Regions from separate parts of the Azospirillum sp. A1-3 genome, predicted to be linked through region 1. Evidence: predicted binding sites of a transcription regulator. Region 1 holds the regulator's gene; each other region holds the start of a gene.
The links. The regulator PhoB, encoded in region 1, activates phosphate uptake and scavenging genes when phosphate is short. The targets are predictions, from matches to a motif close to TNTCATAAAACTGTCA.

Region 1 (10,012 bases):
AGCGGGTGTCGCTGTCCAGGGTCACGGTCATGGGTCAGCCTCCGGTTTTGACGGTAGTCTTGCCGATATTGGGGAGGCCGTCGAGCAGCGCGGTGACGGAGGGCAGGATGCGCTCCACGATCACCGCCACGCCCTGGGCGTTGGGATGCATCCCGTCCGGTTGGATCAGCGACCGGTCCAACGCCACCCCGTCGAGGAAGAAGGGATAGAGCGGCAGGTCGTAGGCTTTCGCTAGATCCGGGTAGATGGCGTTGAACTTGTCGGTATAGGGCTTGCCCAGGCTGGGCGAGGCGAGCATGCCGGCCAGCAGGGTCGGGATCTTGCGCTCCGCCAGACTCTTCAGGATGGCGTCGAGATTCGCCTTGGCCTGATCGGGGTCGAGCCCGCGCAGCATGTCGTTGGCACCCAGCTCGACGATGGCGGCGTCCGGCTTGTCGGCCAGCGCCCAGTCCAGCCGCGCCCGGCCGCCGGCGGTGGTGTCTCCCGACACGCCGGCATTGATGACGGTGACGCTGTAGCCCTTGGCGGCCAGCGCCTTTTCCAGCTGGCTGGCGAAACTCTGAGGTTCCGGCAACCCATAGCCCGCGGTCAGGCTGTCGCCCAGCGCCAGCAGCTTCACCGGCTGCGCGGCGTCGGCGCGGTTCGGAACGGTCATCGGTACCCCTGCGGCGAAAAGGAAGGCAAGAGCGGCGGTGAGGGCGCCCATGTTGAAAGCCCGGCGGGTCGTGCCATATGGCGATGGTCCGTTCCGCTTGTGCGAGAGTCGCATGTCCAAGGCTCAGTCCTCTGCAACGTCGTCAAAATCCATCGCCCGGTCTTCCAACGATTCCATCGTTGAACTCGACGACGTCCACCTGAAATTGGACAGCGGTGCCGGACCCGTCAACATCCTGCGCGGCGTGAATCTTCAGGTGGCGGCCGGGGAACGGGTCGGCGTCGTCGGCCCCAGCGGTTCCGGGAAGTCGACCATGATGATGGTGATGGCCGGTCTGGAACGCCCCAGCGGCGGCACCGTCCGCGTCGCCGGACAGGATCTCGGGCGCCTGGACGAGGATGGCTTGGCGCGGTTCCGCCGGCAGCATGTCGGCATCGTCTTCCAGGCCTTCCATCTGGTGCCGACCATGACGGCGCTGGAGAATGTCGCCATCCCGCTGGAATTCGCCGGGGTCGCCGACGCCTTCGACCGCGCCCGCATTGGACTGGAGCAGGTCGGGCTCGGGCACCGTATCCACCATTATCCCGGCCAGCTTTCGGGCGGCGAGCAGCAGCGCACCGCATTGGCCCGCGCCTTCGTCACCGAGCCGTCGCTGCTGCTGGCCGACGAGCCGACCGGCAACCTCGACATCGACACCGGCGCCACCATCGTGAAGCTGCTGTTCGATCTGGCCGAGCGGCGCGGCACGACGCTGGTGCTGATCACCCACGACCAGACCCTCGCCGCACGCTGCGACCGCACGGTGCGGCTGGCCGACGGGCGGATCGCCGACGACGGGCAGGCGGCAAGGCGCGCGAAGCTGCAGGCGGCGGGGGAGTGAGATGGTGAGCATTATTGCGGTCGTTTCCCCCTCTCCCCCCCGGGGAGAGGGTCGGGGTGAGGGGGACGCACGGTGTAGCGTTGCTCGACGCGCAAACCCCTCGTCACTGAAACAATCCTCGCCACGCATCCCCCTCACCCTAACCCTCTCCCCGGGGGGGAGAGGGGACAGGAGCAGGTGCGAGCGGAGGACCACGAAATGACCAACCTCAGCCTCGCGCTTCGCCTTGCCCGGCGGGAACTGCGCACGGGCCTGAAGGGCTTCTGGGTCTTCCTCGCCTGCCTCGCCCTGGGGGTGGCGGCCATCGCCTCGGTGCAATCGGTGTCGAGCGGGCTGCTCGACGGGCTGGCGAGCGACGGGCGGTCGATCCTGGGCGGTGACGTCGCGTTGCGTCAACTCTACACTCCGCCGACCGACGAGCAGATGGCCGCCCTGAAAGCCGATGGCCGGGTGTCGACCTCCGCCGAGATGCGGGCGATGGCGCGGGCGGGCGATGAAACGCGCTCCTCCCTGGTCGAGTTGAAGGCGGTCGACGACCTCTATCCGCTCTACGGCACCGTCACGCTGGAGGGCGTCGGCGACCTGCGGGAGGCGCTGGCGCAGAAGGACGGCCGCTGGGGCGCGGTGATCGAGGCCAGTCTGGTCGACCGGCTGGGCGCGAAGCCCGGCGACACCATCCGCATCGGCGAAGGCGCCTACCGCGTCGCCGCCGTGCTGGACCGCGAGCCGGACCGCGCCTCCTCCAACGCCTTTTCGCTAGGCCCCAGGGTGCTGGTGGCGCTGCCGTCGCTGCAGGCTACCGGGTTGCTGCAACCGGGCAGTCTCACTTGGTGGAGCGCCAAGGTGGCGCTGCCGCCGCAAACCGACCTGAAGGCGTGGCAGGAGGGGTTGCGCACCCGCTTTCCCGACGCGCCCTGGCGGATGCGTGACTACACCAACGCCTCACCGCAGATCGAGCGCTTCATCGACCGCATGACGCTGTTCCTGACGCTGGTCGGGCTGACCGCGCTGCTGGTCGGCGGCGTCGGGGTCGGCAACGCGGTGCGCAGCCATCTGGACTCGCGCGCCCGCACCATCGCCATGATGAAGTGCATCGGTGCGCCGGGGGCGCTGGTGTTCCAGCTCTATCTGGCGCAGATCCTGGCGCTCGCGCTGCTGGGCATCGTCATCGGGCTGGTGCTGGGGGCGGTGGCGCCGCTGGCGCTGGGCCGGCTGCTCGACGGCGTGCTGCCGGTGTCGGCACATATAGGCGTTTATCCGGGGGCCCTGGCGCTCGCCGCGCTCTATGGCGTGCTGACGGCGTTGACCTTCTCGCTGTGGCCGCTCGGCCGGGCGCGCGAGGTGCCGGCGGGCGCCCTGTTCCGCGACGTCATCGCCCCGGCCGGCGGGAGGCCGCGCACGCCTTATACGGTCGCGATGATCCTGTCGGCCCTGGCGCTCGCCGGGCTGGCGGTGCTGACGGCGCACAACAAGCTGTTCGCCCTGTGGTTCGTCGGCGGATCCATCGCCACCTTCCTCGCCTTCCGCGCCGCCGCGGCGCTGGTCACCTGGGGGGCGAAGCGGGTGGGGCGGGTGCGGCGTCCCGGCCTGCGGCTGGCGCTCGCCAACCTGCACCGGCCGGGCAACCCGACGGCGGCGGTGGTGCTGTCGCTGGGGCTCGGCCTGACGGTGCTGGTCGCCATCGCGCTGATCCAGGGCAACTTCTCCCGCCGGGTGTCGGAGACGATCCCGCAGGATGCCCCCGCCTTCTTCTTCGTCGACATCCAGCGCGACCAGTTCGATCCCTTGCGGGACCTCGTGACCGCCGTCCCCGGCACCAGCGCCTTCGAGGCGGTGCCGAGCCTGCGCGGCCGGATCGAGCGGGTGAACGGGCAGGAGGCGGAAAAGGCGCTGGTCAATCCGGAGCAGGCCTGGATCCTGGCCGGCGACCGTGGCATCACCTATTCGGCGACGGTGCCGAAGCATTCCACCGTCACCGCCGGCAGCTGGTGGCCGCAGGATTATGCCGGACCGCCGCTGATCTCCATCCACCAGAGCGTCGCCGAGGCCTTCGGCATCGGTCCGGGCGCCACTATGGTCATCAACATCCTGGGCCGCAGCATCGAGGCCAAGGTCGCCAACGTGCGCTCTGCCGATTTCAGCAGCATGGCGATCAACTTCACCATGGTCTTCGCCCCCGGCACGCTGGAAGGCGCGCCACAGACCTGGGTCGCCACCGTCCGCGCCACGCCGGACGCCGAAACCCAGGTGCAGCGCGCCGTTCTGCAGCGCTTCCCCAACATCACGATGGTGCGGGTCAAGGACGCGCTGGACACAGTGTCGGAGATGCTGGGCCATATCGGCACCGCGGTGCGCATCGTCGCCGGCATCACGCTGGCCGCCGGGACGCTGGTTCTGGCCGGCGCGGTCGCCGCCGGGCATCGCCGCCGGGTCTATGACGCGGTGGTGCTGAAGGTGCTGGGCGCCACACGCGGCGACGTGCTGCGCGCCTTCCTGCTGGAATATGGGCTGCTCGGCCTGCTGACCGCCGTGATCGCCGGCATCATCGGCACGCTGACCGCCTGGGCGGTGCTGACGTTCCTGATGCATTGGGAATGGAGCTTCCTGCCGTCGGCGGTCATCACCACCGCTTTGCTGAGCACCGCGATCACGCTTGCTTTCGGGTTCTATGGTACTTGGCGCGCTCTCGGCCAGCCTTCGGCGCCATTGCTTCGGAACGAGTGACGCCTGAGTCATGAAGCCGCAGGAAAAACGAATCGTGAAAGCTTTTTCATCTGGAAAAAGCCCTGCCGATTCCTATTGAACCGCCTGACGGACTCGCCAATATGTCCTGCGACGGGATCACCCTATTCCACCGAGGAAACCAAACCATGGCAGACCCGACCTATAACCGCTTCGCGACCGTGGGCCGCGCGACAGATCGGGGATACTTCGACGAAGGCCTGCGGCAGCACATGCTGCGCGTGTACAACTACATGGGTGCCGGCCTGATCCTGACGGGTCTGGTCGCCGCGCTCGTGTCGTCCAGCCCGGCCATGCTCCAGGCCATCTTCGGCACGCCGCTGAAGTGGGTGGTCATGCTGGCCCCGCTGGCTTTCGTCATGGTGCTGTCCTTCGGCATCCAGCGCCTGTCCTTCGCATCGGCACAGATGATCTTCTGGGCCTATTGCGGTGCCATGGGCCTGTCGATGTCGGCCATCTTCCTGGTCTTCACCGGGGCGTCGATCGCGCTGACCTTCTTCGTCACCGCCGCCACCTTCCTGGCGATGAGCCTGTACGGCTACACCACGAAGGCCGACCTGTCGAAGATGGGCTCGTTCCTGATCATGGGCGTCATCGGTCTGGTGATCGCCGGTCTGGCGAACATCTTCTTCCAGTCGCCGGCCCTGCACTTCGCGATTTCCGCCATCGGCGTGCTGATCTTCACCGGCCTGACCGCCTATGACACCCAGGCGATCAAGGAAAGCTACGCCGAGGGCTACGATCACGAGAGCACCGGCAAGCTGGCCCTGATGGGCGCCCTGACGCTGTACCTGGACTTCATCAACCTGTTCCAGTTCCTGCTGCAGTTCCTGGGCCAGCGCAACAACGACTGATCCCCAGACATCTGACCAGAGACGCCTGATCGGACAAGCATCGGATCAAGCAGCAGCCGCCCGGAAGCACCCGCTTCCGGGCGGTTTTCTTTTGGTCAGGTCTCAACCGTCACCGGGTCGCCGACCGCCAGCCCCAGCACCCGGTCGGCTCGTCCGCGGTTGACGGCGATCTCCGCCAGCCCGTTGGAGTTCTCGTACCACAGCGGCTGCCCCGGTCCGACGGCTCCGAAGGTGCGGGCGCGAGCGATGCGACTGCCGGCGGCAGTCAACACCGCGTCGGCAGGCAGGGTGGCGGCACGCATCCCGGTCATGGCATTGCCGTAGACGTCGACATAGACGATGCGCGGCAGCTCGTCCGGCCAGTCGGGACGGTCGATGGCGGCGGGGGGAAGGGGGCTGCGCTCGACCGGGCGACCGGTGGCGAGGCCGGCGGCGACGGGGGCAAACAGGTCGCGGCCATGGAAGCTGGCAGACAGCCGGTCCGGGATCCAGTCGATGGTCCAGGCGTTTAGCGACGTTGCACGGCGGGCGATCAGGGCGAACAGGCCGTTGTCGGGGCCGACGAACCAGCGGCCGTCAGCCTCGACCATCACCGGCCGGCGATCGGTGCCGACGCCGGGATCGACGACGCAGAGGAAGACGCTGTCGACGGGAAAGGCCGGTGCGTAGGCGGCCAGCAGATAGGCGGACAGCTGCGGGTCGAAGGCGGGGGCGTCGGCGAACAGGTCGATGACAGGGACGCTGGGCGCCTGTTGCGCCAACACCGCCTTCATCTGGCCGGTGTAGGGGCCGGAAAGGCCGAAGTCGGTGAAGAGCAGGATCATGGGGGCGTTCTCACCAATGCTGCGGTGGTCCTCCCCCATCCTACCCCCATCCCAACCCTGGGCTCACACCGACTTGGTATCCAGCGCATACCCCGCCGACCGCACGGTACGGATCAGGTCCAGTTCGTCCTCTTCGTTCATCGCCTTGCGCAGGCGGCGGATGTGTACGTCCACCGTACGCGGCTCGACGTACACGTCGTGGCCCCACACCAGGTCGAGGAGCTGTTCGCGCGAGAAGACGCGGCCGGGATGCTGCATGAAGTGGCGCAACAGGCGGAATTCGGTAGGCCCGAGATGTACGTCCCGGCCATTGCGGCGTACGCGGTGGGCGGCCAGATCCATCGTCACGTCGGCGAAGGTCAGCACCTCGTCCGTCATGCCGGGGGAGGCGCGGCGCAGCACGGCGCGCATGCGGGCCACCAGCTCGGTCGGGGAGAACGGTTTGGTGATGTAGTCGTCGGCGCCGGAATTCAGGCCGCGCACCCGGTCGCCCTCCTCGCCGCGGGCGGTCAGCATGATGATCGGGATGTCGCGGGTCTTGGCGTTGCGGCGCAGTTGGCGGCAGACCTCCAGCCCGCTCATCAGCGGCAGCATCCAGTCGAGCAGCACGATGTGCGGCGTCTGTTCGCCGGCGGCCAGCAGGGCCTCCTCGCCGTCGCTGGCGGTGGCGACGCGGAAGCCTTCCTTTTCCAGGTTGTACTTCAGCAGCGTCAGGATGTCGGCCTCGTCCTCGACGATCAGGACGAGCGGCTTCAGGGCCGCATTCATGGTGGCTCCGTTGACAGCGCGCGTCTCGACGTTAACCGGCATGGGACAGCCTTTTCAACAAAGGAGGAAGGGGACAGGAGTAGGGCACAGTGGCGCAGGACTCAGCCGTAGCGGCCGGTGATGTAGCCCTGGGTGCGCTCGTCGCGCGGGTTGGTGAAGATTTCCTCGGTGTCGTCGCACTCCACCATCTCGCCCAGATGGAAGAAGGCGGTGCGCTGGGACACGCGGGCGGCCTGCTGCATGTTGTGGGTGACGATGACGATGGTGTAGTTGGCCCGCAGTTCGTCGATCAGCTCCTCGATATGCGCGGTCGCGATGGGGTCGAGCGCCGAGCAGGGCTCGTCCATCAGGATCACCTCGGGGCTGACGGCGATGGCGCGGGCGATGCACAGCCGCTGCTGCTGGCCGCCGGACAGGCTGGTGCCGGGTTCGCGCAGGCGGTCCTTCACTTCCGCCCACAGGCCAGCGCGCTTCAGCGAGGTCTGCACCACCTCGTCCAGCTCGTCCCGTCCGGACGCGAGGCCGTGGATGCGCGGGCCGTAGGAGACGTTGTCGTAGATCGACTTCGGGAAGGGGTTCGGCTTCTGGAACACCATGCCGACGCGGGCGCGCAGCTGCACCGCATCGACGGCCTTGCCATAGACGTCCTCGCCGTCCAGCGCGATCCGCCCCTCGACCCGACAGCCCTCGATGGTGTCGTTCATCCGGTTCAGGCAGCGCAGGAAGGTCGACTTGCCGCAGCCGGACGGGCCGATCAGCGCCAACACCCGGTTTTCCTGGATGTCGAGATCGATGCCCCGCAGCGCCTGCTTGGTGCCGTAGAACACCTTCACCCCGTGGGCGGTCATCTTTTTGGGCAGGGCGGCAGTGGACGCCCGGTCCGGTTGCCGGTCGCCACGGGACCGCAGCTTCAGCGGGCTCGGGATGCTCATGGTGTTCACCACCGTCTCTCGAAAATCTTGCGCAGGATCACGGCCGCCCCGTTCAGCAGGATCAGGACGCCGAGCAGGATCAGGATCGCCGCCGAGGTGCGCTCGGTGAAGGCACGCTCGGGGCTGTCGGCCCACATGTAGATTTGCACCGGCAGCACCGTGGCGCTGTCGGTCAGACCGTGGGGGATGTCGACGATGAAGGCGACCATGCCGATCATCAGCAGCGGCGCCGTCTCGCCCAGCGCGCGGGCCATGCCGATGATGGTGCCGGTCAGAATGCCGGGCATCGCCAGCGGCAGCACATGGTGCAGCACCGTCTGCAGCGGCGAGGCGCCGATGCCCAGCGCCGCCTGACGGATCGACGGCGGCACCGCCTTCAACGCGACGCGGGAGGCGATGATGATGATCGGCAGCGTCATCAGCGCCATCACCAGCCCGCCGACCAGCGGGGCGGAGCGCGGCATGCCGAAGAAGCCCAGGAACACCGCCAGACCCAGCAAGCCGAAGATGATCGACGGCACCGCGGCGAGGTTGTTGATGTTCACCTCGATCAGGTCGGTCCAGCGGTTCTTCGGCGCGAACTCCTCCAGATAGACGGCGGCGGATATCCCGACCGGCACCGACAGCGCCATGGTCACCAGCAGCGTCAGCAGCGAGCCGACGATGGCGCCGCCGATGCCGGCCTGTTCCGGCTCGCGGCTGTCGCCGGCGGTGAACAGGGTGGTGTTGAAGCCCTGCGCCAGCGCGCCCGAGGCCAACAGCGCGTCGGCCGCCGCGACCTTGGCGTCGCTGAGGCCACGCTCGCCTTCCGGCAGGTCGCGGCGATAGCCGCCCTTCACCAGCTGGTCGATCTGGTCGTCGGCGCGGATCCAGACGGTCTGCGTCGTCCCGACCAGCGCCGGGTCCTTGGCGACCATCGCCTCCAGCTCATACGGCGCGCCCGACGACAGCAGGTCGTTCAGCACACGGCGGCCGGCGCGGTCGGTCACCTGCGGAAACTGGGCGTAGAGGGCGCGGCGCAGCAGGACGGTGTAATTGCGGTCGGCGACCTCCGCCGGGTCCAGCGTCACCTCCAGCCGGATGCGCGCCTCCAGGAAGGCACTGGCGCCCTTGGCGACGATGGAGCCCAGCAGCAGCAGCAGGATCAGTGCCGCCAGCGCCACCGCGGCGGCGCCGGCCAGCCGGAAGCGGCGCTCCGCGGCATGGCGGGCGCGCAGCCGGCGTGCGAAGGCTTCGCCGCGCAGGCGCGATTTCACGGGGGTTGTGGATGGCGTCACGGCCGCCACGTCCTGCTCGACGAGGTCAGTCATATTTTTCCCGATAGGTCCGGACCACCCGCAGGGCGACCATGTTGAGGCAGAGCGTGACGAGGAACAGCACGAGGCCAAGGCCGAAGGCCGACAGCGTCTTCGGGCTGTCGAACTCCTGGTCGCCGACCAGCAGCGTGGCGATCTGGGTGGTGACGGTGGTCACCGCCTGCAACGGGTTGGCGGTCAGGTTGGCGGTCAGGCCGGACGCCATGGTGACGATCATCGTCTCGCCGATGGCGCGGCTGATCGCCAGCATCACCGCGGCGACGATGCCGGGCAGCGCCGCCGGCAGCACCACCTGCCTGATGGTCTCCGACTTGGTGGCGCCGAGACCGTAGGAGCCGTCGCGCAAGGATTGCGGCACCGCGTTGATGACATCGTCCGACAGGGAGCTGACGAAGGGGATGATCATCACCCCCATGACGATGCCGGCCGCCAGCGCCGATTCCGAACTGACGTCCAACCCCAGCGCTTCGCCCACTGAACGCACGAAGGGCGCCATCGTCAGCGCGGCGAAGAAGCCGTAGACCACGGTCGGGATGCCGGCCAGGATCTCCAAAGCCGGCTTCAGCCAGGTGCGAACGCCGCGCCCGGCATATTCCGACATGTAGATCGCCGCCATCAGCCCGACCGGCACCGCCACCAGCATGGCGATGACGGTAATCAGCAGCGTGCCGGCGAACAGCGGGATCGCGCCGAAGGAGCCGCTGGACCCGACCTGATCGGCCCGCATCGCCATCTGCGGGCTCCAATGGGTGCCGAACAGGAAGTCGAGCGGCGAGACGACGGTGAAGAAGCGCAGCGCCTCGAACAGCAGTGACAGGACGATGCCGATCGTGGTCAGAATGGCGACCAGCGAGCAGACGACCAGCGCCACCCGCACCACCCGCTCCACCGCCGGACGGGCGCGCAGGTCGGGACCGATGCGGTGGCGGCCCCAGGCCAGCCCGGCGACGGCGAGGCTGGCGCCGACCGCCAGCAGGCTCCAGTCGGCAAGATCGCGCAAGGCGGCGTAGCGGCGGGCCGCCTCCGTCACCAGCGGATCGG
Region 2 (10,012 bases), 2.1 Mb from region 1:
CCCGCTATACCCGCCCCGAAATGGCCCGCATCTGGGAGCCGGAAAACCGCTTCCGCATCTGGTTCGAGATCGAGGCGCACGCCTGCGACGCGCAGGCCGAGCTGGGCGTGATCCCGAAGGACGCCGCCAAGGCGGTGTGGGAGCGCGGCAAGTGGGAAATCGACCGCATCGACGAGATCGAGCGCGAGACCCGGCACGACGTCATCGCCTTCCTGACCAACCTCGCCGAGTATGTCGGCCCCGAGGCCCGCTTCGTCCACCAGGGCATGACCTCGTCGGACGTGCTGGACACCTGTCTCGCCGTGCAGATGACCCAGGCCGCCGACCTGCTGCTGGCCGACATGGACGCCCTGCTGGCCGCGCTGAAGCGCCGGGCGTACGAACACAAGAACACCGTCACCATCGGCCGCAGCCACGGCATCCATGCCGAGCCGACGACCTTCGGCCTGAAGCTGGCCGGCCATTACGCCGCCTTCGCCCGTGGGCGCGAGCGTCTGGTCCAGGCGCGCCAGGACATCGCCACCTGCGCCATTTCCGGCGCCGTCGGCACCTTCGCCAACATCGACCCGCGGGTGGAGGAGCATGTCGCCGCCAAGCTGGGCCTGTCGGTGGAGCCGGTGTCGACCCAGGTCATCCCGCGCGACCGCCACGCCTTCTTCTTCTCCGTGCTGGGGGTGATCGCGTCGAGCATCGAGAATCTGGCGACGGAAGTCCGCCACCTGCAGCGCACCGAGGTTCGCGAGGCGGAGGAGTATTTCCACCCCGGCCAGAAGGGCTCGTCGGCGATGCCGCACAAGCGCAACCCGGTCCTGTCGGAAAACCTGACCGGTCTGGCCCGCATCGTCCGCTCCGCCGTGGTCCCGGCGCTGGAGAACGTGGCGCTCTGGCACGAGCGCGACATCTCGCACAGCTCGGTCGAGCGCATGATCGGCCCCGACGCCACCGTCACGCTGGACTTCGCCCTGGTGCGCCTGACCAGCATGATGGAAAAGCTGGTGGTCTATCCGGAGCGCATGCAGAAGAACCTGGACGATCTGGGCGGTCTGGTCTTCTCGCAGCGCGTCCTGCTGGCGCTGACCCAGGCCGGCATGAGCCGCGAGGACAGCTACAAGGCGGTGCAGCGCAACGCCATGCAGGTGTGGGAGAAGGGCGGCAACTATCTGGACCTGCTGTCGGCAGATCCCGACATCGCCAAGCATATCGGCCGCGACAAGCTGGAGCCGATGTTCGACATGTCCTACCACACCAAGCATGTCGACACCGTGTTCAAGCGCGTGTTCGGCGAGTGACCTGCTGATGGCGCGGGCCGTTACGGCGTCTTCCGCAGAACGGCAAATATTTGCCGGTGGATGACAAACGGCCCGGCCGCACCTAATCTATCTCGAGAAGCACGTGCCCGGGCGGGGCAATCCTGAACAGAACGAGGACTGTACCCATGGCGATGGAAGCCGCCACGATCGAAAAGCTCATCAAGGAAGGCATCCCCGACGCAGTCGTGGAGATTGCCGACCTGCGGGGCGATGGCGACCACTATGCCGCGCTCGTCACCTCCGCCACCTTCAAGGGCAAGAGCCGGGTGCAGCAGCACCAGATGGTCTACGCGTCCCTGCAGGGAAAGATGGGCGGCGAACTGCACGCCCTGGCGCTGACCACCGCGGTGCCGGAAGGCGCCTGAACAGCAGATGCCGGAAGGCGCCTGAGTATTCGTCACATTGGACAAGGTCCCGGCACCGCCGGGCCTAATCGGAAGGGTTATCGAGTCATGGTCGATCAGAACGTCGTCGAGCGCATCGAGCAGGACATCAAGAACAACGATGTCGTGCTGTACATGAAGGGGACCCCGGTGTTCCCGCAGTGCGGCTTCTCCGCCGCCGTCGTCCAGGTGCTGAGCCATACCGGCGTCAAGTTCAAGGGCGTCAACATCCTGGAGGATCCGGGCCTGCGCCAGGGCCTGAAGGAATACTCGAACTGGCCGACCTTCCCGCAGCTCTACGTCAAGGGCGAGCTGGTCGGCGGCTGCGACATCGTCCGCGAGATGTACGAGTCGGGCGAACTGCAGACCCTGATGGCCGACAAGGGCGTCGCCACCGGCGCCGCCGCCTGACGGCATCGCCGGTCCAGGCCGAAACAGAAAAGCCCCGCTCCGGCGGGGCTTTTTCTTTGTGTGCCGTTACTTCTTCTTCGGCTTCGGCGGCGCGTCGTTCGGGCCGTAGAGGATGAAGGCGGAGAAGCTGGTCCCGCCGGAGGCGAGGTCCAGCAGGTCGTCCGGCAGCTCGCTCTGATCGGCGGCGGGCAGGACCAGGGTCATTTCGCCCGGCTGCTCCTCCACCACCTTGATGGCGATGCCGGGGATCGGATCGGTGCCGAACAGGGTCTTCAGGGCCGCATGCGGGTCCTTGACCAGCAGGGTGCGGAACGCAGCGTCGGATTGCGCACGATCCACCAGGGCGGCTTCGGCTTGACGACGGAGTTGCAGCAGAGGATCGACACCAGCCTGCGAAGTCATAACCCACCTTTCCGCAATTGTTTAAGAACTGAAACCGTATCGATGCACCGGTCCAGCAAGCATAGACGCGGCAATAAGATCGCTATATACATGCAATCAACGAACCGGCAAGCGGAAATTGTATTGCGCTATCTGGCGTTACGCGGATGCGTCGGCGGGAACTTGGTCCATGATAACTCAATCAGAAGTTATTCGCCCCGTCTCTCCGGACGAAGCCGACGCGGTGGCACCGCTGACCTGGGCGTCCTACCGCTCCCTGCTGTCGCTCACCGACCCGGAAGAGAAACGGCTTTGCCGGCCCTGCGCCGTTGCCGCGTGGGACGGTGACCGGCCGGTCAGCCTTGCGCTGTCGGCCGTATCGCCGGGCCGCCCCTTGGAGGCGGGAGAGCAGACGCTGCTGTCGCTGACCGTCGCCCGGCCCTGGCGCCGGCGCGGACTGGCGCTGCGGCTGCTGGCGGCGCTGGAGGGCGCCCTGCCCTCACTCGGCGTCCGGCAACTGGCCGTCAGTTACTCCAGCCGGTTGCCGGCGGCGGATCCCTTCGCCGCCACCCTGCGCGCCGCCGGCTGGCCGGAACCGGAACCGTCGCGGCTGCGCATCTGCGGGGCCGTGCGCGACACCGTCAAGGTCTTCCGTGATCGCGATTCGCTGATGACGCGCATGACGGCGGAAGGCTTCCGCCTGTGGTCCTGGCGGGAGCGCGGGAGGGAGGCGGAAACGCTCGCCCAGGCGCTGATCGACCGCGGCAAGGCGCCGGTCTGGGCACGGCCCACCCATTGGCGCGGCATGCTGGACCCCGACCTGTCGCTGGTCATCGGCGCGGACGACGTCATCGTCGGCTGGGCGTTGTGCGTGCATCAGCCCGATCTGTCGCGCTGGTTCTTCCCCATCGGCTGGGTCCGCCCACCCTATGACCGCCGCGGCTGGCTGATGGGCGCCTATGCCGAGGGGGCTGAGCGGGTGGCCGCCCGCCATGGCGGCGATTCGGTGGCGGTCATCGAGACGGCCAGCGGCCAGTCCGGCATGTGGCGGTTGTTCGAGCGAAGGTTCGCGCCGCACGCCCACTGGATCGACCGGATGATGACGAGCGAGCGCCCGCTCAATTTTTAGCATATCGGTTTCTAGCATGCCGCGAAGCGATGCCCGGCGCGCAGCCCCGCCATGCCCGGCGCCCCGCTGCCGGATTGCACAAACAATGTGCTAAACGGACGGTATGGTTCAGACCCCGCCGCCCGCCAAGGCCCCGATCTCCACAACCGCAGCGTTCGTCGCGGCGCTGGCCTCTTACCTGATCTGGGGGCTGGTCAACCCGGTCTTCTTCAAATCGCTGGGCGATGTCGGGGCGGTGGAGATCGTCGCGCACCGCGTGGTGTGGACCGTGGTGCTGGTCGGCATCGGCGTGCTGGCGACCCGCGGGCCGACGGCAGTCGTCGCTGCGGTGGGCAGCTGGCGCCGGCTGGGCATTCTGGTGGTCACCACCCTGCTGGTCACCGTCAACTGGACCGTCTTCATCTGGGCGGTGGTGAACAGCCGGCTGGTCGAGGCCAGCCTGGGATACTTCATCAACCCGCTGGTCAATGTGCTGCTGGGCGTGCTGTTCCTGCATGAGCGGCTCAGCCGCGGCCGGATGCTGGCGGTCGCCATCGCCGCGGCCGGCGTCGGCAGCCTTGTCGTCAGCTATGGCACCGTGCCCTGGGTCGCCCTGTCGCTGGCGCTGTCCTTCGGCTTCTACGCCCTGGTTCGCAAGAAGGCGGCGATCGACCCGGTGATCGGGCTGCTTGTGGAAACCGCCCTGCTGCTGCCGGCTGCGCTCGGTTATCTGCTGTGGCTGGGCGGCGACGGCGCCTTCGGACATGGCTGGGGCGAGAGCACGCTGCTGGTGCTGGCCGGACCGATGACGGCGGTGCCGCTGGTGCTGTTCATGTTCGGCGCGACGCGGCTGACCATGACCACGCTCGGGCTGCTGCAATATGTCGGGCCGACCGGGCAGCTTCTGCTGGGCGTGCTGGTCTATGGCGAGGCCTTCACCCGCAACCACGCCATCACCTTCGCCTGCATTTGGGTGGCGCTGGCGGTCTTTACCGCCGACGCGGTCCACAGCCATCGCAGCACAACCCGCGCCGCCGCCGCCGCGGAATAGCGGCGGCCTACCGCCGCGTCAGCGAGGCGTCAGTCCATGGGCGATGGTGTGGGCCAGCGTGCCGACCATCGCGCAGATGCCGGCATCGTCGCGGCCGAACACCACCTGATCGAGGAAGCCCAGCCCGAAACTGAGCGTCGCGATGCCGGCCGCCACATTGGCGAGGTCGGCATCGGCGGCGATCGCGCCGCGCGCGCGGAAGCCTTCCAGCCGCCTCAGCAGGCAGGGGATGCGGCTCTCCGACAGGGTGCGCGCCATTTCGTCCGCCACCGCCTGATCGACCAGCGCGCGGGCCAGCACAACGCGGGTGAAGTCGCGGCATTTCCAGCTGTGCTTCAACTGCGCGTGCAGGAAGCGGCCAAGGTCGGTTTCCAGGTCATCGTCCGGCGGCGGCAGGTCGCAGCCGCCCGCTTCCTCGCGCCAATAGCGCTCCACCACCGCCAGCAGCAGACCGCTCTTTCCTGAGAAATAGCGCTGGATCAGCTGTTCGTTGACCCCGGCCCGCCCGGCGATCTCGCGCGTCGTCGCCGCATCGAATCCGCGCTCTGCAAACACCAGCTTGGCGGCGTCGAGCAGCGCGCCCTCGGTCGCCGCGCGGTCGCGCTTGCGCGCCCCACCCTCGCACGCGCCCTCGGTCCCGTTGCCGGGGCAACAGCCGTCATCTTCCTTGCTTGCGTCCAAAGCCCGTCCCTCTCCGGTGCGTCCCGTCAGCTTCATAATAAGTATGCAGATACATACTTGACAAGCGGCGGGCTCTGGTTCAAGTATGTACTCACATACATACAAGCTGATTTGCCCAACAGGGGCCAAGAGGGGGTAGTCCCGCCATGCCGCAAAGCACTGCAAAGCCTGACCTGTTCACCCCGCTGCGCCTCGGCGCCATCGAGCTGCTGAACCGTGTCGTCATGGCGCCGATGACCCGCAGCCGCGCCGGCGAAGGCAACTGCCCGACCGCGCTCACCGCCGAATATTATGCGCAGCGCGCCTCCGCCGGCCTGATCATCACAGAGGCGACGCAGGTCTGCGACACCGCCCAGGGCTATCCCAACACGCCGGGCATCCACACCGACGCCCAGACCCTGGCTTGGCGCGCGGTTGCGGACGCCGTGCATGACGCCGGCGGGCGGATCGTTACCCAGCTCTGGCATGTCGGCCGCATCTCCCACCCGCGCTTCCAGCCGAACGGCGCCGCCCCGGTCGCCCCGTCGGCTATCGCGGCGAAGGGCCAGCTCTACACCGGCGCCGGCATGGAGCCCTTCCCGGTGCCCCGCGCCCTGGAGACCGCCGAGATTCCCGCTCTGGTCCGTCACTTCGCCGACGCCGCCAAGCGCGCGGTGTTCGATGCCGGTCTGGACGGCGTCGAGATCCACGCGGCCAACGGCTATCTGATCGACCAGTTCCTGCGCGACAGCACCAACACCCGCACCGACCAGTATGGCGGGACGGTGGAGAACCGCTGCCGCTTCCTGCTGGAAATCCTGGAGGCCACGGCCCATGCCGTCGGCGCCGACCGCATCGGTGTCCGCCTGTCGCCGACCGGCGTGTTCAACGACATGAAGGACAGCGACCCGCTGCCGCATTTCCTGGCGATCACCAAGGCGCTGAACCCGTTCAACCTCGCCTATCTGCATGTGATCGAAGGCCGGCCCGGCCACCATATGGCTCCGCCGGAGGGTGCGCCGCATGTGGCGTCCGCCCTGCGCGCCGCCTTCAAGGGTCCGTTCATCCTGAATGGCGGCTACAGCCGCGACGACGCCGACGCCGCACTCGCCAAGGGCGAGGCCGACGCGGTCAGCTTCGGCGAGGCCTTTATCTCCAACCCGGACCTGGCCGTGCGCTTCCGTGCCGATGCGTCGCTGGCCGAGCCGGACCGCACCACCTATTACGGCGGCGACGCCAAGGGCTACACCGACTATCCGGCCCTGGAGTCCGTCGCCGCCTGACCGGTTTGCGGCCTCCCTGCCCCGGCGGGGCCGCAATAACTCTCGACGTGAGAGAGCGCGTCGTGAGTGCGTCGTGAGACGCAAATCCCCGCTGCCCCCGGCCCGGTTCCCCCCTGGGCCGGGGGGCTTTTTTTGCGGCCGTTACCCCGCCCCGCCCTCGCCATCCAGTCCGCGAGCCAGCGCGGCGATGGTGCCGTAGCCGACCTGATCGGCCGGGTCGATCTCCGCCATCTTGGCGAGGATCGCCAGCGCCCTGTCGCGGTTGTGGCGGCGCAGTTCGATGAAGGCCAGCGCCTTCATGGTGAACAGGAAGAAGCGCGCCGGCCCGGCCGCCGTCCAGTCGGTGGAGCCTGCCGTCAGCTGCGACCAGTCCGCCGGAAAGCCGCCCTGCAATGCCGCGGCATCCAGCCCGATGCGGGCCACCCGCTCCGCCTCGCCCAGCTTCTTGCGGTTGAAGTAGAATTTGTAGAGCGCGTAGAAGACCGGCAGCACCCGCGGCCCCTTGCGGTGCGCCTCCCACAGCAGCGCCTCGCAGGCGTCGGGCACGTCGCGGGCCTTCACTGCCTTCTGCAGCAACTCGTCGATCTGTTCCGGCACATCGCCGAAGGCCATGCGGCCGTTCGACATCCTGAGTTCGATCGGTTCGTCGCTCATCGCTTCCCTCGCCTGGATTTTCCGCTGCAGCAATCAACCATCCGACGCACCGACGACGTCCCATGGTAGGCGCGTAGGCACAGGGAAAGACCACATTAATTTTGTGCGGCGAAGTGTCGCGGCTGTCGCAAAACCGACACGCGCCAAACCCGACAAAATCGTTGGAAGGCGAAACATTGTCGGACTCTCGCCACGCCATCCCCAGCTTACAATCCTTGCAAATCAATACTTTGCCGGTTTGGCACAGCCCTTGCTCTAGTCTTCGCCAGATCGGCCGGCACCCCCGGCAACGCGGCTTGAGGAGGCGGGACATGGTGACTCTGACGGATGCGGCGGTTTCCACCCTGGAACGGGTACTGGCGAAGTCGGGCGGTGCCGCCGCCGGCTTGCGGATCGCGGTGACCGACGGCGGCTGCGCCGGCCTGAAATACCAAATGGGCCTGGAGGCGGCGGCCGGCGACGACGACGCGGTGCTCAGCTTCGGCCCGGTCACCATCTTCGTCGACGCCAACAGCCAGCCCTTCCTGTCGGGCGTGGTGGTCGACTTCGTCGAGGGCATCGAAGGCTCCGGCTTCAAGTTCGACAACCCGAACGCGACCAGCAGCTGCGGCTGCGGCAAGTCCTTCTCGGCCGGTGAAGGCGGTGGCGGCTCCTGCTCGACCTCCTCGTCCAGTTGCGGATCGTCGGCCCCCTATTCGACCCACTGATCCCTCCCCGGACATTCTTCCCCTAGGCGCGCACCCCACGGAAAGGCAGCAGCGACATGTGGAACTACACCGACAAGGTCAAGGAACACTTCTTCAACCCGAAGAACTCCGGTGTCCTGAACAGCGCCAACGCGGTCGGCGAGGTCGGCTCCATCACCTGCGGCGACGCGCTGCGTCTGATGCTGAAGGTCGATCCCGACACCCAGATCATTCTGGATGCGAAGTTCCAGACCTTCGGCTGCGGCTCGGCCATCGCCTCAAGCTCCGCGCTGACCGAGATGATCATCGGCAAGACGGTGGACGAGGCGCTGACCCTGACCAACCGCGACATCGCCGAGTATCTGGGCGGCCTGCCGCCGGAGAAGATGCACTGCTCCGTCATGGGTGCCGAGGCCCTGCGCGCCGCCATCGCCAACTACAAGGGCGAGGCGTGGGAAGACGATCATGAGGAAGGCGAGCTGGTCTGCAAATGCTTCGGCATCGACGCCGCGATGATCGAGCGCGCGGTGACCGTCAACAGCCTGACCTCGCTGGAGGAGGTCACCCACTACACCAAGGCCGGTGGCTCCTGCCAGACCTGCCACGAGAAGATCGAGGAGGTGCTGGAAGAGGTGTTGGCGAAGACCGGCGCCCTGAAGCCCGCCAAGAAGCATGCCCCCGGCACCGTCGGTCTCGACGCCATCAAGCCATTGGAACCCAAGGCCGAACCGGCCGCGGCGCCAAAGCTGACGAATGTCCAGCGCATGCAGGTCATCATGAGCGCCATCGAGGAGATGCGCCCCCAAATCCAGCGCGACGGCGGCGATGTGGAGCTGGTCGATATCGACGGCAAGGACATCTACGTCCGGCTCTCCGGCGCCTGCTCCGGCTGTTCGCAGTCGGCCGGGACGATGATGGGCGTGCAGATGAAGCTGGTCGAGAAGCTCGGCGAGTTCGTGCGGGTCAAGCCCGCCTCTCTGATGCCAGTGGGAGCTTAATGCCATGAGCCAGGGCATCTATCTCGACAACAACGCCACCACCCGCGTCGATCCGGAAGTGTTGCAGGAGATGCTGCCGCTCTTCACCGAGCATTTCGGCAACCCGTCGTCGATGCACGGCTTCGGCGCCGCGGTGGGCGGCAAGATCGAATGGGCGCGCAAGCAGGTTCAGGCCCTGCTCGGCGCCGCCCATGACAGCGAGATCGTCTTCACCTCCGGCGGGACGGAGAGCGACAACACCGCCATCCTGTCGGCTCTGGAGGCCTATCCGAAGAAGCGCGAGATCGTCACCAGCGTGGTCGAACACCCCGGTGTGCTGGCGCTCTGCGAGTATCTGGAGAAGAAGCGTGGCTATAAGGTCCACCGCATCCCGGTGGACGGCAAGGGCAACCTTGATATGGCGGCCTACCGCGCGGCGCTGTCCGATCAGGTCGCCATCGTCTCCATCATGTGGGCCAACAACGAGACCGGGACGATCTTCCCGGTGGAGGAACTGGCGCGCATGGCGAAGGAGGCCGGCGCCCTCTTCCACACCGACGCGGTGCAGTCGCTCGGCAAGATCCCGATGAAGCTGGCCGACAGCGCCATCGACATGCTGTCGCTGTCCGGCCACAAGCTGCACGCTCCCAAAGGCATCGGCGCGCTCTACGTCAAGCGCGGCCTGCGCTACCGCCCGATGCTGCGCGGCGGCCATCAGGAACGCTCCCGCCGCGCCGGGACCGAGAATGCGCCGGGCATCGTCGGGCTGGGTGCCGCCGCCCAGCTGGCGCTGGTCCATATGGGCGAGGAGAACACGCGGGTGAAGGCGCTGCGCGACAAGCTGGAACAGGCGATCCTGGCGGCGGTGCCGAGCTGCTTCGTCACCGGCAACCCGGACAACCGCCTGCCCAACACCTGCAACATCGCCTTCGAATATATCGAGGGCGAGGCGATCCTCCTGCTGCTGAATGAGGCGGGAATCGCCGCGTCCTCCGGTTCCGCCTGCACCTCGGGCTCGCTGGAGCCGAGCCACGTCATGCGCGCCATGGGCGTGCCCTACACCGCAGCCCATGGCGCCACCCGCTTCTCGCTGTCGCGCGACACGACG
Region 3 (10,012 bases), 880 kb from region 1:
ACGAGCCCGACTTTGCCCGCTCGCTTGGGCTGACCGGCGAACGGCTGCTCGACGCCCGCAACAACGACCTGTCCAAGCTGGTCTATTCGATCACGCTGTACGAGCGGGGTCCGGAGGCCAATTACCTGCGCGTCCAGGCCGACAACCTCGACCAGCCGCTGGACATCAACGACGGGGCCAAGCTCGATCTCGGCTCCACCGCCAAGCTGCGCACGCTGACCACCTATCTGGAGATCGTCGCCGAACTGCACAGCCGCTACGCCCACCTGCCGAAGGATCTGCTGGCCGATGTGCAGGACGAGGCTTCGGACAACCTGACCCGCTGGGCGACGGCGTGGCTGGCTGCCTCTCCCGACCGCCGGCTGCCGGCCATGCTGGACGCGGCGATGGAGCGGCGCTATTCCGCCGGCCCCGGCGAGGTGTTCTTCACCGGCGGCGGCCAGCACAGCTTCGTCAACTTCAACAAGGACGACAACGGCCGCATCCTGACCGTGCAGGAGGCGTTGCGGAACAGCGTCAACCTGCCCTTCATCCGGCTGATGCGCGACGTCGTCCAGTTCTATATGGACGAGGGGGCGGACGACGGCGCCGACATCCTGCGCTCACCCGACCACCCGGCCCGGCAGGCCTATCTCGCCCGCTTCGCCGACCGCGAAGGGTCGGATTTCCTCAACCGCTTCTACAACGACTACCGCAAGCGCACGCCGGACGAGGCGCTGGCCCGGCTTGCGACCCGCTCGCGCCCGGTGCCGCACCGGCTGGCGGTGATCTTCCGCACCGTGCGGCCGAAGGCCGGGTTGGCCGAGTTCTCCACCTTCCTGCGTGCCCAGCTGCCGAAAATGGCGCTGTCCGACGGGCAGCTGTCGGCGCTCTACGCCAAATACGGACCGGACCGCTTCCCGCTGAACGACCTCGGCTATCTCGCCCGCGTCCATCCGCTGGAGCTGTGGCTGGTCGCCTATCTCCAGCAGCATCCCGGCGCCACGCGGGCCGAGGTGCTGGCCGCCAGCGCCGACGAACGCCAGGAAAGCTACCGCTGGCTGTTCAAGAAGGGCATGGCCGCCCAGAACACCCGCATCCGCATCGGGCTGGAGGAGGAGGCGTTCCAGCGCATCACCGCCCAGTGGCGCAGCGTCGGCTATCCGTTCGAAACGCTGGTGCCGTCGCTGGCGACCGCCATCGGCAGCTCGGCCGACCGTCCGGCGGCGCTGGCGGAGCTGATGGGACTGATCCTGAACGACGGGGTGCGCCAGCCGACGGTGAAAATCCGCTCGCTGCATTTCGCCGCCGGCACGCCCTACGAGGCGAAGCTGGGGCTGGGGCCGCTGAAGGGCGAGCGCGTGCTGAAGCCGGAGGTCTGCGCCACGCTGCGCCGCGCCCTGATGGACGTGGCGCAGAACGGCACCGCCAAGCGCGTCTGGGGCTCCTTCAAGGACCCGGCCGGCATGCCGATCCCGATGGGCGGCAAGACCGGCACCGGCGATCATCGGCTGGACCGCTGGGGGCCGGGCGGCGTGCTGATCGAATCGAAAGCGGTCAACCGCACGGCGACCTTCGTCTTCTACATCGGCGACCGCTTCTTCGGCACGATGACCGCCTTCGTCCATGGGCCGGAAGCCGACAATTACCGTTTCACCAGCGCCCTGCCCGCCCAGCTTCTGAAAAGCCTCGCCCCGGCGCTGCAGCCGCTGATCGACCAGGGCGCCACCCGCACCGCCGACACGCGGACAACACCCACCGGCCTGTAAGGCGGAAAGACCGGCCTCTTGCAGCCGGGCCTATTGCAGCCTGGTGGCGGCGATCTTGGCGGTGTCGACCGGGGTGGCGGTGCAGCCGCCCAGGGTCGGGCCGACCGGAAGCTCGCCGAAGGCAGCCAGCGCGCCTTCCGCCTTCAGCCGGCCGACGAAACCGGGCTCCACCCCGCGGGCGACCCAGGCGAACCCGAGCCAGGTGGAGCGGACCGGCTCGCCACCCGCCCGCACCATCGCCGTCATCGCCTCGGCATCGCTGGTGCCGAGGGAGAAGACCGCCAGCATCATCCCGTCGGTCGAATCCGGCAGCGCGGCGCGCTGCAGAGACAGCCCTATCAGCCCGGCCCAGACCAGCAGGATGCCGCCCAGCAGCGCCGCGGCAAGTCCGTGGCCGATGGGAAGTCCGGAAGGGGATTGGACGGGGCTGTCGTTCATGGTGGCCTACCTTACGCCTTCGCCTCGGCCGCCGCCAGCGACGGAGCCGGCTTCTCGGCGATCGGCCAGTGGACGATGGTCGCGAACATGGCCAGCGCCACGCCCAGCCACCAGACGACGTCGTAGGATCCCGTGCGTTCGTACAGCACGCCGCCCAGCCAGACGCCCAGGAAACCGCCGACCTGATGGCTGAAGAAGGCGAAGCCGTAGAGCGTGCCCATGTAGCGGGTGCCGAACATCAGCGCGACGAGGCCGGAGGTCGGCGGCACGGTGGACAGCCACAGCAGGCCCATCACCGCGGCATAGGCGATGACGGTGACCGGCGAGATCGGCAGCAGGATGAAGATCGCCGTGGCGATGCCGCGCGAGAAATAATTGCCGCACAGCAGGTAGCGCTTGCTGACCTTGCCCGCGAGGACGCCGGACGCGTAGGAGCCGATGACGTTGAACAGGCCGATCAGCGCCAGCGCCCAGGCGGCCAGCGACGGGCTGATGCCGGCCTCGGTCAGGTAGGGCGGCAGATGGGTGGTGATGAAGGCCAGCTGGAAACCGCAGACAAAGAAGCCGGCGACCAGCAGCACATAGCTGCGATGCTGGAAGGCTTGGCGCACGGCGGTGACGAATCCGACATTGGCGCCGGTCACCGCATGGCCGCCACCGGCCGCTGTGCCTTTCGGGCCGGGGAAGACGCCGGCCAGCAGCGGCACCGCGATCATCGAGGCCGCCAGCAGCAGCAGGGCGGTCTGCCAGCCGAAGCCGGCGATGAAGGCCTGCCCCATCGGTGCGAACAGGAACTGGCCCATCGATCCGGCGGCGGTGGCGATGCCGACCGACCAACTGCGCTGTTCCGGCGGCAACAGCCGGGTGAAGCCGGCGATGATGATGCCGAAGGACGCACCGGACAGGCCGAGTCCGATCAGCACGCCTGCGGTCAGGTACAACTCCACGCTGGTGGTGGCGTAGGGCATCAGCGCCAAACCGGCCGCATAGAGAATGCCGCCGCCGGCCAGCACCGGAGCCGGGCCGTAGCGGTCGGTCAGCGCCCCGGCGAAGGGGCCGCCGGCGCCCCACAGGATGTTCTGGATCGCCATCGCCAGTGCGAAGACGTCGCGGCCCCAGCCGCGGGTTTCCGAAAGCGGGCCGATGAACAGCCCCATGCTGGACCGCGGTCCGAAGGCCAGCATCGAGATCAGGCAACCGCAAACGACGACGAGTGCGGGCGTCCTCCAGGAGGGCGCCGGTGCAGGGGTGGCGGTGGTCAAGGCGTCCTCCCGGAAGGGGCCGGCATTGAGCGCCGGTGTTGTGGAACTGCTATGCCCCGACGATAGGCGGGCACCAACAGTTCGGCAAATTCATAATCGGCAACCGGGTCATTCCGCGGCGGAATGCAGGACGGAAGGCTGCGCGGTCCGGCGATCGGGCCGATGCGAGGCCGACAATTCATGCCGCAGCGACTGCTCCAGCCTGTCGAACACCGGGGCGATGCGACCGGTCGTCCGCGACTGGATCAGCCAGATCGTCACCGCCATCCGGAAATCGGGCAATTCGAGTGGCCGGACGGCGACCGCACCGGGAATCGGCGCGATCAACCCCATCGGCGCCAGACCGAAGCCGACGCCGCGCGCCACCAGCGACACCAGCAGGCTCTGGTCATAGGCCTCCACCGTCACGTTCGGCTGCAGGCCGAGCGGCGCCAGCGCCTGATGAAGCGCCTCCCGATACCGGCAGCCGTTCGGCTGCAACACCCAGCCGCGCCGGTTCATGGCCGCCAGATCGGCGGATCCGTCGCCGGGAGAGGCGATGATGCTGACCGGTTCAGTCCCGATCCGGCGGACCGGCAAATCGTCGGGCGGCGCCTGATCGTCGCACATCAGGATCAGCGCACCATCCAGGCTGCCGGCGCGAACCTGCTCGATCAGCGGGTTGCTCCAGTCCGCATGCAGCCGCAGGGTCAGGCCGGGGAAGCCGGCGCGCAACTCGTCCAGAGGCCGGCCGGCGGCCAGCGCGGTCAGCACATGCGCCGTCCCCAGCCGCAGCAGCCCGCGCGGCTCGGCCGATCCGGCGAAGGCGTCGGCGAAGTCGCTGGTCGCCGCCAGGATGCGCCGGGCATGGGCCAGCGCCAGTTCGCCGTCGCGGGTCAGGGCCAGCGGCTTGGTCTGCCGGTCGAACAGCACGACGCCCAGTTCCGCCTCCAGCCGCTGGATCAGCCGCGACACGGCCGACTGCGTCAGCCCCAGCCGGTTGCCGGCCTCCTGCACCGACTGCGCATCGGCCACGGCGATGAAAGTGCGGATCTCGTTGAGCTTCATGGGGCAGCCACAAGGTCGGGTGGGTTGCGCCGACGGGACGCGGCGATACGTCTTCGCGTCTGGCATCCCAGTGTCGGACCGCGCTACCCTCGGGTCAAGCCATCGATAGGGAGCCATTCATGCCCGCCACCCCGCCCGACCGTTCCAGCCGCGAATATCCCGACCGTCCCTGGGTCGGTGTCGGGGCCGTCGTCTGGCGCGGCGACAAGGTTCTGCTGATCCGGCGGGGCAAGGCGCCGCGGATGGGCCAGTGGAGCCTGCCCGGCGGGGCGCAGTCGGTCGGCGAAACAGTGTTCGAGACCGCCGTGCGCGAGGTACGCGAGGAGACCGGGTTGGAGGTGGTGCCGACCGGGATCGTCACCGTGGTCGACGCCATCACTCCCGGTGCCGAGGGCCGCGTCCACTATCACTACACTCTGGTGGAGGTGGCGGCGGAGAGTGTCGAGGGCGATCCGGTCTGCGCCGACGATGCGCTGGAGGCCTGCTGGGCCACCGCCGAGGAGGCGGGCGAACTGACGGAATGGGACGAGACCCGGCGGGTCATCCTGATGTCTGCGGCCCAGCGGCGGCCCCCGACCCCATAGGCCGCAGGGTGCCGATGACGCTCCGCTCGGCCAGGAACTCGCTCACCCCGTCGGCGCTCAGCGGGCGCGACAGCCAATAACCCTGCAGAACGTCGCAGCGATAGGCCTGCAGGTAGAGCCGCTGTTCCGGCGTCTCCACCCCTTCCGCCACCACGCCCAAATCCAGCGCGTGGGCCAGGGCAACCACCGCCTGGACGATGGCGGCGGCGTCACGGTCCTCCACCATCGCCTGGACGAACTGCTTGTCGATCTTCAGCGCTTCCACCGGCACCCGTCGCAGGGTGGCCAGCGACGACCAGCCGGTGCCGAAATCGTCCAGCACCAGCCGGATTCCGGCGCCGCGCAGCTGCAGCAAGGCCTCGCGGGCATCGGCGCCTTGGCTGAACATGCTGGTTTCGGTCAGTTCCAGCTTCAGGTTGGCGGCCGGCAGGCCGGTCTCCGCCAGGATCGCCAGCACCTTCAGCACCAGCCCCGGATCGTCAAGCTGCCGCGCCGACAGGTTCACCGACACCGGAATGTCTGGATAGCCGGCACGCAGCCAGCCGGCGGCCACCCTGCAGGCGGTCCGCAGGGTCCATTCGCCCAGCAGATGGATCGCTTCCCCCTGTTCGGCCATCGGCACGAAGACGTCGGGCGGCAGCATGGTTCCGTCGGACAGGCGCCAACGCGACAGAGCCTCGAACCCGGTCAGGCGGTTGGTGACGACGTCCGCCTGCGGCTGGAAGACCAGGGAGAGTTCCTGACGGTTGATGGCGTCACGCACCCGCTCGGCGAATCCGGCGTCGGATATCCCCTGCGCTTCGGGTCCGTTCGACGTCGCGTGCGTGTTCGCCACCGTCCGCTCCCTCTCGACAACCATTCCTGGGTTCGACAACGGCCCGCTGGGCCTCATTGCCATAACAACCACAGGGACGGTTTGTTAACCATGTCGCGAAAGAGCTTGACGAATTTTATATGGTTACGAAAGTGTTAACGTGGCTGGGCTGGTGACAAGAAAAGGTCGAAGCGGAAGCCATGCCGCACCTCCATCGGGAGCGGACGGTCACGCCCGTGCTGCCCCTTGTTTGAGACGGCTGGGCAGAAGCTCCCCCGATTGATCGAGCACCGGATAGGCGGCGGCGACCAGATGGGCGTTGATCCGGCGCAGGTCGCGCAGAATGTCCAGATGGAGGGCGCTGGTCTCGACGCTTTCCTTGCGTCCGGCGCGCAGGCGGGCGAAATGCGCCTCGGTGGCGCTGGTCTCCAGATCGCGGATTACCTCCTTCTCGTGGATCAGCGCGCGGGCGGACCGGACATCGCCCGACACGAAGACGGCGGCGGCCAGACGCTGGGTCTCGCTCAGCCGTTCCAGCATGCCGGCGATCTCGGCCGCCCCCTCGGTGGAAAAGCGCAGCCTGCGCCGGATCTTCTTGGAGGCCGCCTCCATCAGGTTGCGGTCTACGATGTCGCCGACATGCTCCAGATTGATGGTGAAGGTCAGCACGTCCGACACCCGGCGGGCGTCGCGTTCGTCCAGATCCTCGACACTGATCTGAGTAAGATAGCGCTTGATGGCGTCGTGCAGCCGGTCCAGCACATCGTCCATCCGCCGGATCTCCTGCACCCGCTTGCGGTCGTCGGTCTGGATCACGTCCAGCGCGCCGCGCAGCATGCTGTCGACCGTGTCGGCCATGCGCAACGCCTCGCGCGACGCGTTGGCGATGGCGAGATGGGGGACTCGCAAGGCACTGCGGTCGAGATAGAGCGGCATCGCCGGATCGGCGACCGCTACCCGTTCCGGGAACATCCGGGTCAGGACCCGCGCGAACCAGGGAAGCGGCCCGATGAACAGCCCGGCCATCGCCAGATTGAAGGCGAGGTGGAAATTGGCCGCCAGCCGCGTAGCGTCCGGCGATACCGCCTGCAAGCCGGCGGTGATCGGCCCCAGCAGCGGCACGACGATGAGGCAGCCGACGAGCCGGTTGATGAGGTTGCCAACCGGCAGCCGCCTTGCCGCCGGGTTGCGGCCGTCGCCGCCGGGTCCCTCCACCACCGGATTGACGGCGCTGCCCAGATTGGCGCCGGCGACCATGGCAACCGCCGCCTCCGGCCCGATCACCCCGCCGCCAGCCAGCGAGGCGATCAGCAGGATGGCGGCGACGCTGGAATGGGCGGCCCAGGACAGCAGCGCCGCCAGCATCACCGCCACCACCGGATCGGCAGTCAGCATCGCCAGCATCCGCCGCAGCATCGGCGCGTTCTCCGCCGGCGCGATGGTCGCCAGCAACAAATGCAGCGACAGCAGCATCAAGCCCAGCCCAATAGCGACCCGGCCCAGGTCGCGGCTGCGCGTGCGGGCGCCGCGGCGGAAGGCGATGAAGCCGCCCAGCAGCAGGACCGGCGCCACATGGGCGACGTCGAAGGCAAGGATCTGGACAATCAGGGTGGAGCCGACATTGGCGCCCAGCATCACCGCCAGCGCCGGCATCAGCGACACCAGCCCGGTGGCGGTAAAGCCGGTCGCCATCAGGCCGGTGGCGGTGCTGCTCTGCAGCAGCATGGTGATGCCCATGCCGGACAGGAAGGCGGTCCAGCGGTTGCGCAGACCGGCCCCCAGGATGCGGCGCAAGTCGCCGCCAAGCGCGCGGGTCAGCCCGCTTTGCACCATGTGCAGCCCCCACAGGAGCAGCACGACATTTCCGGCCAGTTCCAGCAGCACCCGCGTCGCCTGCATCGCACCCCCTCTGTCGGGTCGGGGATGCGATCAAGCGGCACCCCTAACTGAAGTGTGGGGTGCGCCGATTGTTACGACAATATGACAGTTGGGTGACGGCGAAGGTGGGAAGGGAGCGGTTGCGCCCCCGTTCCCCCGACGCCCGTCCACTCAGACGTTGAAGCGGAAGTGGAAGATGTCGCCGTCCTGAACGACGTATTCCTTGCCTTCCTGGCGCATCTTGCCGGCGTCCTTCGCCCCCTGCTCGCCACCCAGCGTGACGAAGCTGGTGTAGTCGATGGTCTCGGCACGGATGAAGCCGCGCTCGAAGTCGGTGTGGATGACGCCGGCGGCCTCGGGAGCCTTGGCGTTGCGGCGCACGGTCCAGGCGCGCGTCTCCTTCGGGCCGACGGTGAAGAAGGTGATCAGGTCCAGCAGCTTGAAGCCGGCGCGGATCAGCTTGTTCAGGCCGGTTTCCTCCAGCCCCATCGACTCAAGGAATTCGGCCTTCTCGGCCGGATCGGAGAGCTGGGCGACCTCGGACTCGATGGCGGCGGAGATGACGACGACCTCGGCATTCTCGGCCTTGGCCTTTTCCGCGACCTTGGCGGAGAAGGCGTTGCCGGTCGCGGCCGATGCCTCTTCGACGTTGCAGACATAGAGCACCGGCTTGTCGGTCAGCAGCATGAACTGCTTGAATACCGGCTTTTCTTCGTCCGACAGCTCGACCACGCGGGCGGGCTTGCCGTCCTGCAACACCTTCAGGGCGCGCTCCATCAGGTCGGCCTTGATCTTGCTGTCCTTGTCGCCGCCCTTCGCCTTCTTCTGCAGGCTGGTCAGCTGGCGTTCCAGGCTTTCCATGTCGGCGAGCATCAGCTCGGTCTCGACCACCTCGGCGTCGCGCAGCGGATCGACGTTACCCTCGACATGGGTGATGTCGTCGTCCTCGAAGCAGCGCAGCACATGGACGATGGCGTCCACCTCGCGGATGTTGGCGAGGAACTGGTTGCCCAGCCCTTCACCCTTCGACGCGCCGCGGATCAGGCCGGCGATGTCCACGAACTCCAGCTGGGTCGGGACGACCTTCTGCGACTTGGCGATTTCCGCCAGCTTGTCCTGCCGCGGGTCGGGCACGCCGACGCGACCGACGTTCGGCTCCTTGGTGCAGAAGGGAAAATTCGCCGCCTCCGCCGCCTGGGTGGCGGTCAGCGCGTTGAAAAGGGTCGACTTGCCGACGTTCGGCAGGCCGACGATGCCGCAATTGAAGCCCATGGGTGGGTGCTCGCCGTCGGAAATTCTGGAATTGAGGCGCTTTATCCTACGATGGGGGACAAAGCGCAAACGCGAAGTGGGGGAAGGTCCGGCAGGCCGCGGCTTATCGCGCCTGCGTCGCCACCGTCACCTTGTTCATGAACAGCTCCGGCTGGCCTTCCACGATCAGCGGCAGGTTATCGGAAACGGCATCCAGCAGCGGGTCGATCCAGCTCTGGTCGGCCTTGGCGAAGTCGTGCAGGACATAGCCGCTGACCAGATCCTTGTTGCCGGGATGGCCGATGCCCAGACGGATGCGCCAGTATTCCTTGCCGATATGCGCGTCGATCGAGCGCAGGCCATTGTGGCCGCCATGGCCGCCGCCCTTCTTCACCCGAATCTTGCCGGGGGGCAGGTCCAGCTCGTCATGGATGACGACGACGTTCTCGGGCTTCAGCTTGTAGAACTGCAGGGCCGCCACCACCGACTGGCCGGACAGGTTCATGAAGGTGGCGGGCTCAAGCGCCAGAACCTTGTCGCCGGCGACGGTGCCCTCGGCGGTCTGGCCCTGGAAACGCTTCTTCCACGGGGTGAAGCGATGGCGTTGGGCGATGGCCTCCACCGCCATGAAGCCGATGTTGTGGCGGTTGCGGGCATACTCGTTGCCGGGGTTGCCCAGTCCGACCAGAAGCAGCATGTCCCTCACCCTTTGGAAACCACTCTCCACAAACGAAGCGGGGGGCCGAAGCCCCCCACCGTAACCATCTTCGAAGGTCGAACGCCCCTTATCAGGAAGCGGCGCCCTCTTCCGACTTCAGGCCCGACGGCGCAACGATGGTCGCGATGGTGAAATCGCGGTCGGTGATCGTCGAGGTCACACCCTCCGGCAGCTTGACCGAGGAGATGTGGATCGAATCGCCGACGTCGAAGCCTTCGCACGAGATGGTGATGTGCTCGGGGATGCTGTCGGCCGGGCAGCTCAGCTCCAGC

Region 2: the regulator PhoB is predicted to act here: its motif matches at 7,365-7,380, upstream of M5E06_RS02170 (HesB/IscA family protein).
Region 3: the regulator PhoB is predicted to act here: its motif matches at 7,875-7,890, upstream of M5E06_RS08060 (Na/Pi cotransporter family protein).

What each region holds. Positions count from the first base shown of each region.
Region 1 covers NZ_JAMSLU010000001.1:2,579,395-2,589,406, reverse strand. The annotation lists gene M5E06_RS12510 (FIST signal transduction protein) at 1-31, opposite strand, end outside; gene M5E06_RS12505 (arylesterase) at 35-655, opposite strand; gene M5E06_RS12500 (ABC transporter ATP-binding protein) at 768-1,535, shown strand; gene M5E06_RS12495 (ABC transporter permease) at 1,734-4,259, shown strand; gene M5E06_RS12490 (Bax inhibitor-1/YccA family protein) at 4,406-5,131, shown strand; gene M5E06_RS12485 (SAM hydrolase/SAM-dependent halogenase family protein) at 5,227-5,955, opposite strand; gene phoB (phosphate regulon transcriptional regulator PhoB) at 6,019-6,723, opposite strand; gene pstB (phosphate ABC transporter ATP-binding protein PstB) at 6,825-7,571, opposite strand; gene pstA (phosphate ABC transporter permease PstA) at 7,661-8,965, opposite strand; gene pstC (phosphate ABC transporter permease subunit PstC) at 8,958-10,012, opposite strand, start outside.
Region 2 covers NZ_JAMSLU010000001.1:448,944-458,955, reverse strand. The annotation lists gene purB (adenylosuccinate lyase) at 1-1,289, shown strand, start outside; gene M5E06_RS02210 (BolA/IbaG family iron-sulfur metabolism protein) at 1,436-1,675, shown strand; gene grxD (Grx4 family monothiol glutaredoxin) at 1,763-2,104, shown strand; gene M5E06_RS02200 (NHLP leader peptide family RiPP precursor) at 2,171-2,506, opposite strand; gene M5E06_RS02195 (hypothetical protein) at 2,676-3,614, shown strand; gene rarD (EamA family transporter RarD) at 3,718-4,644, shown strand; gene M5E06_RS02185 (TetR/AcrR family transcriptional regulator) at 4,663-5,325, opposite strand; gene M5E06_RS02180 (alkene reductase) at 5,472-6,587, shown strand; gene M5E06_RS02175 (hypothetical protein) at 6,729-7,241, opposite strand; gene M5E06_RS02170 (HesB/IscA family protein) at 7,553-7,948, shown strand; gene nifU (Fe-S cluster assembly protein NifU) at 8,005-8,925, shown strand; gene nifS (cysteine desulfurase NifS) at 8,930-10,012, shown strand, end outside.
Region 3 covers NZ_JAMSLU010000001.1:1,701,815-1,711,826, forward strand. The annotation lists gene M5E06_RS08030 (transglycosylase domain-containing protein) at 1-1,748, shown strand, start outside; gene M5E06_RS08035 (hypothetical protein) at 1,779-2,186, opposite strand; gene M5E06_RS08040 (MFS transporter) at 2,198-3,448, opposite strand; gene M5E06_RS08045 (LysR family transcriptional regulator) at 3,557-4,495, opposite strand; gene M5E06_RS08050 (NUDIX hydrolase) at 4,615-5,079, shown strand; gene M5E06_RS08055 (EAL domain-containing protein) at 5,036-5,914, opposite strand; gene M5E06_RS08060 (Na/Pi cotransporter family protein) at 6,122-7,792, opposite strand; gene ychF (redox-regulated ATPase YchF) at 7,943-9,043, opposite strand; gene pth (aminoacyl-tRNA hydrolase) at 9,147-9,719, opposite strand; gene M5E06_RS08075 (50S ribosomal protein L25/general stress protein Ctc) at 9,811-10,012, opposite strand, start outside.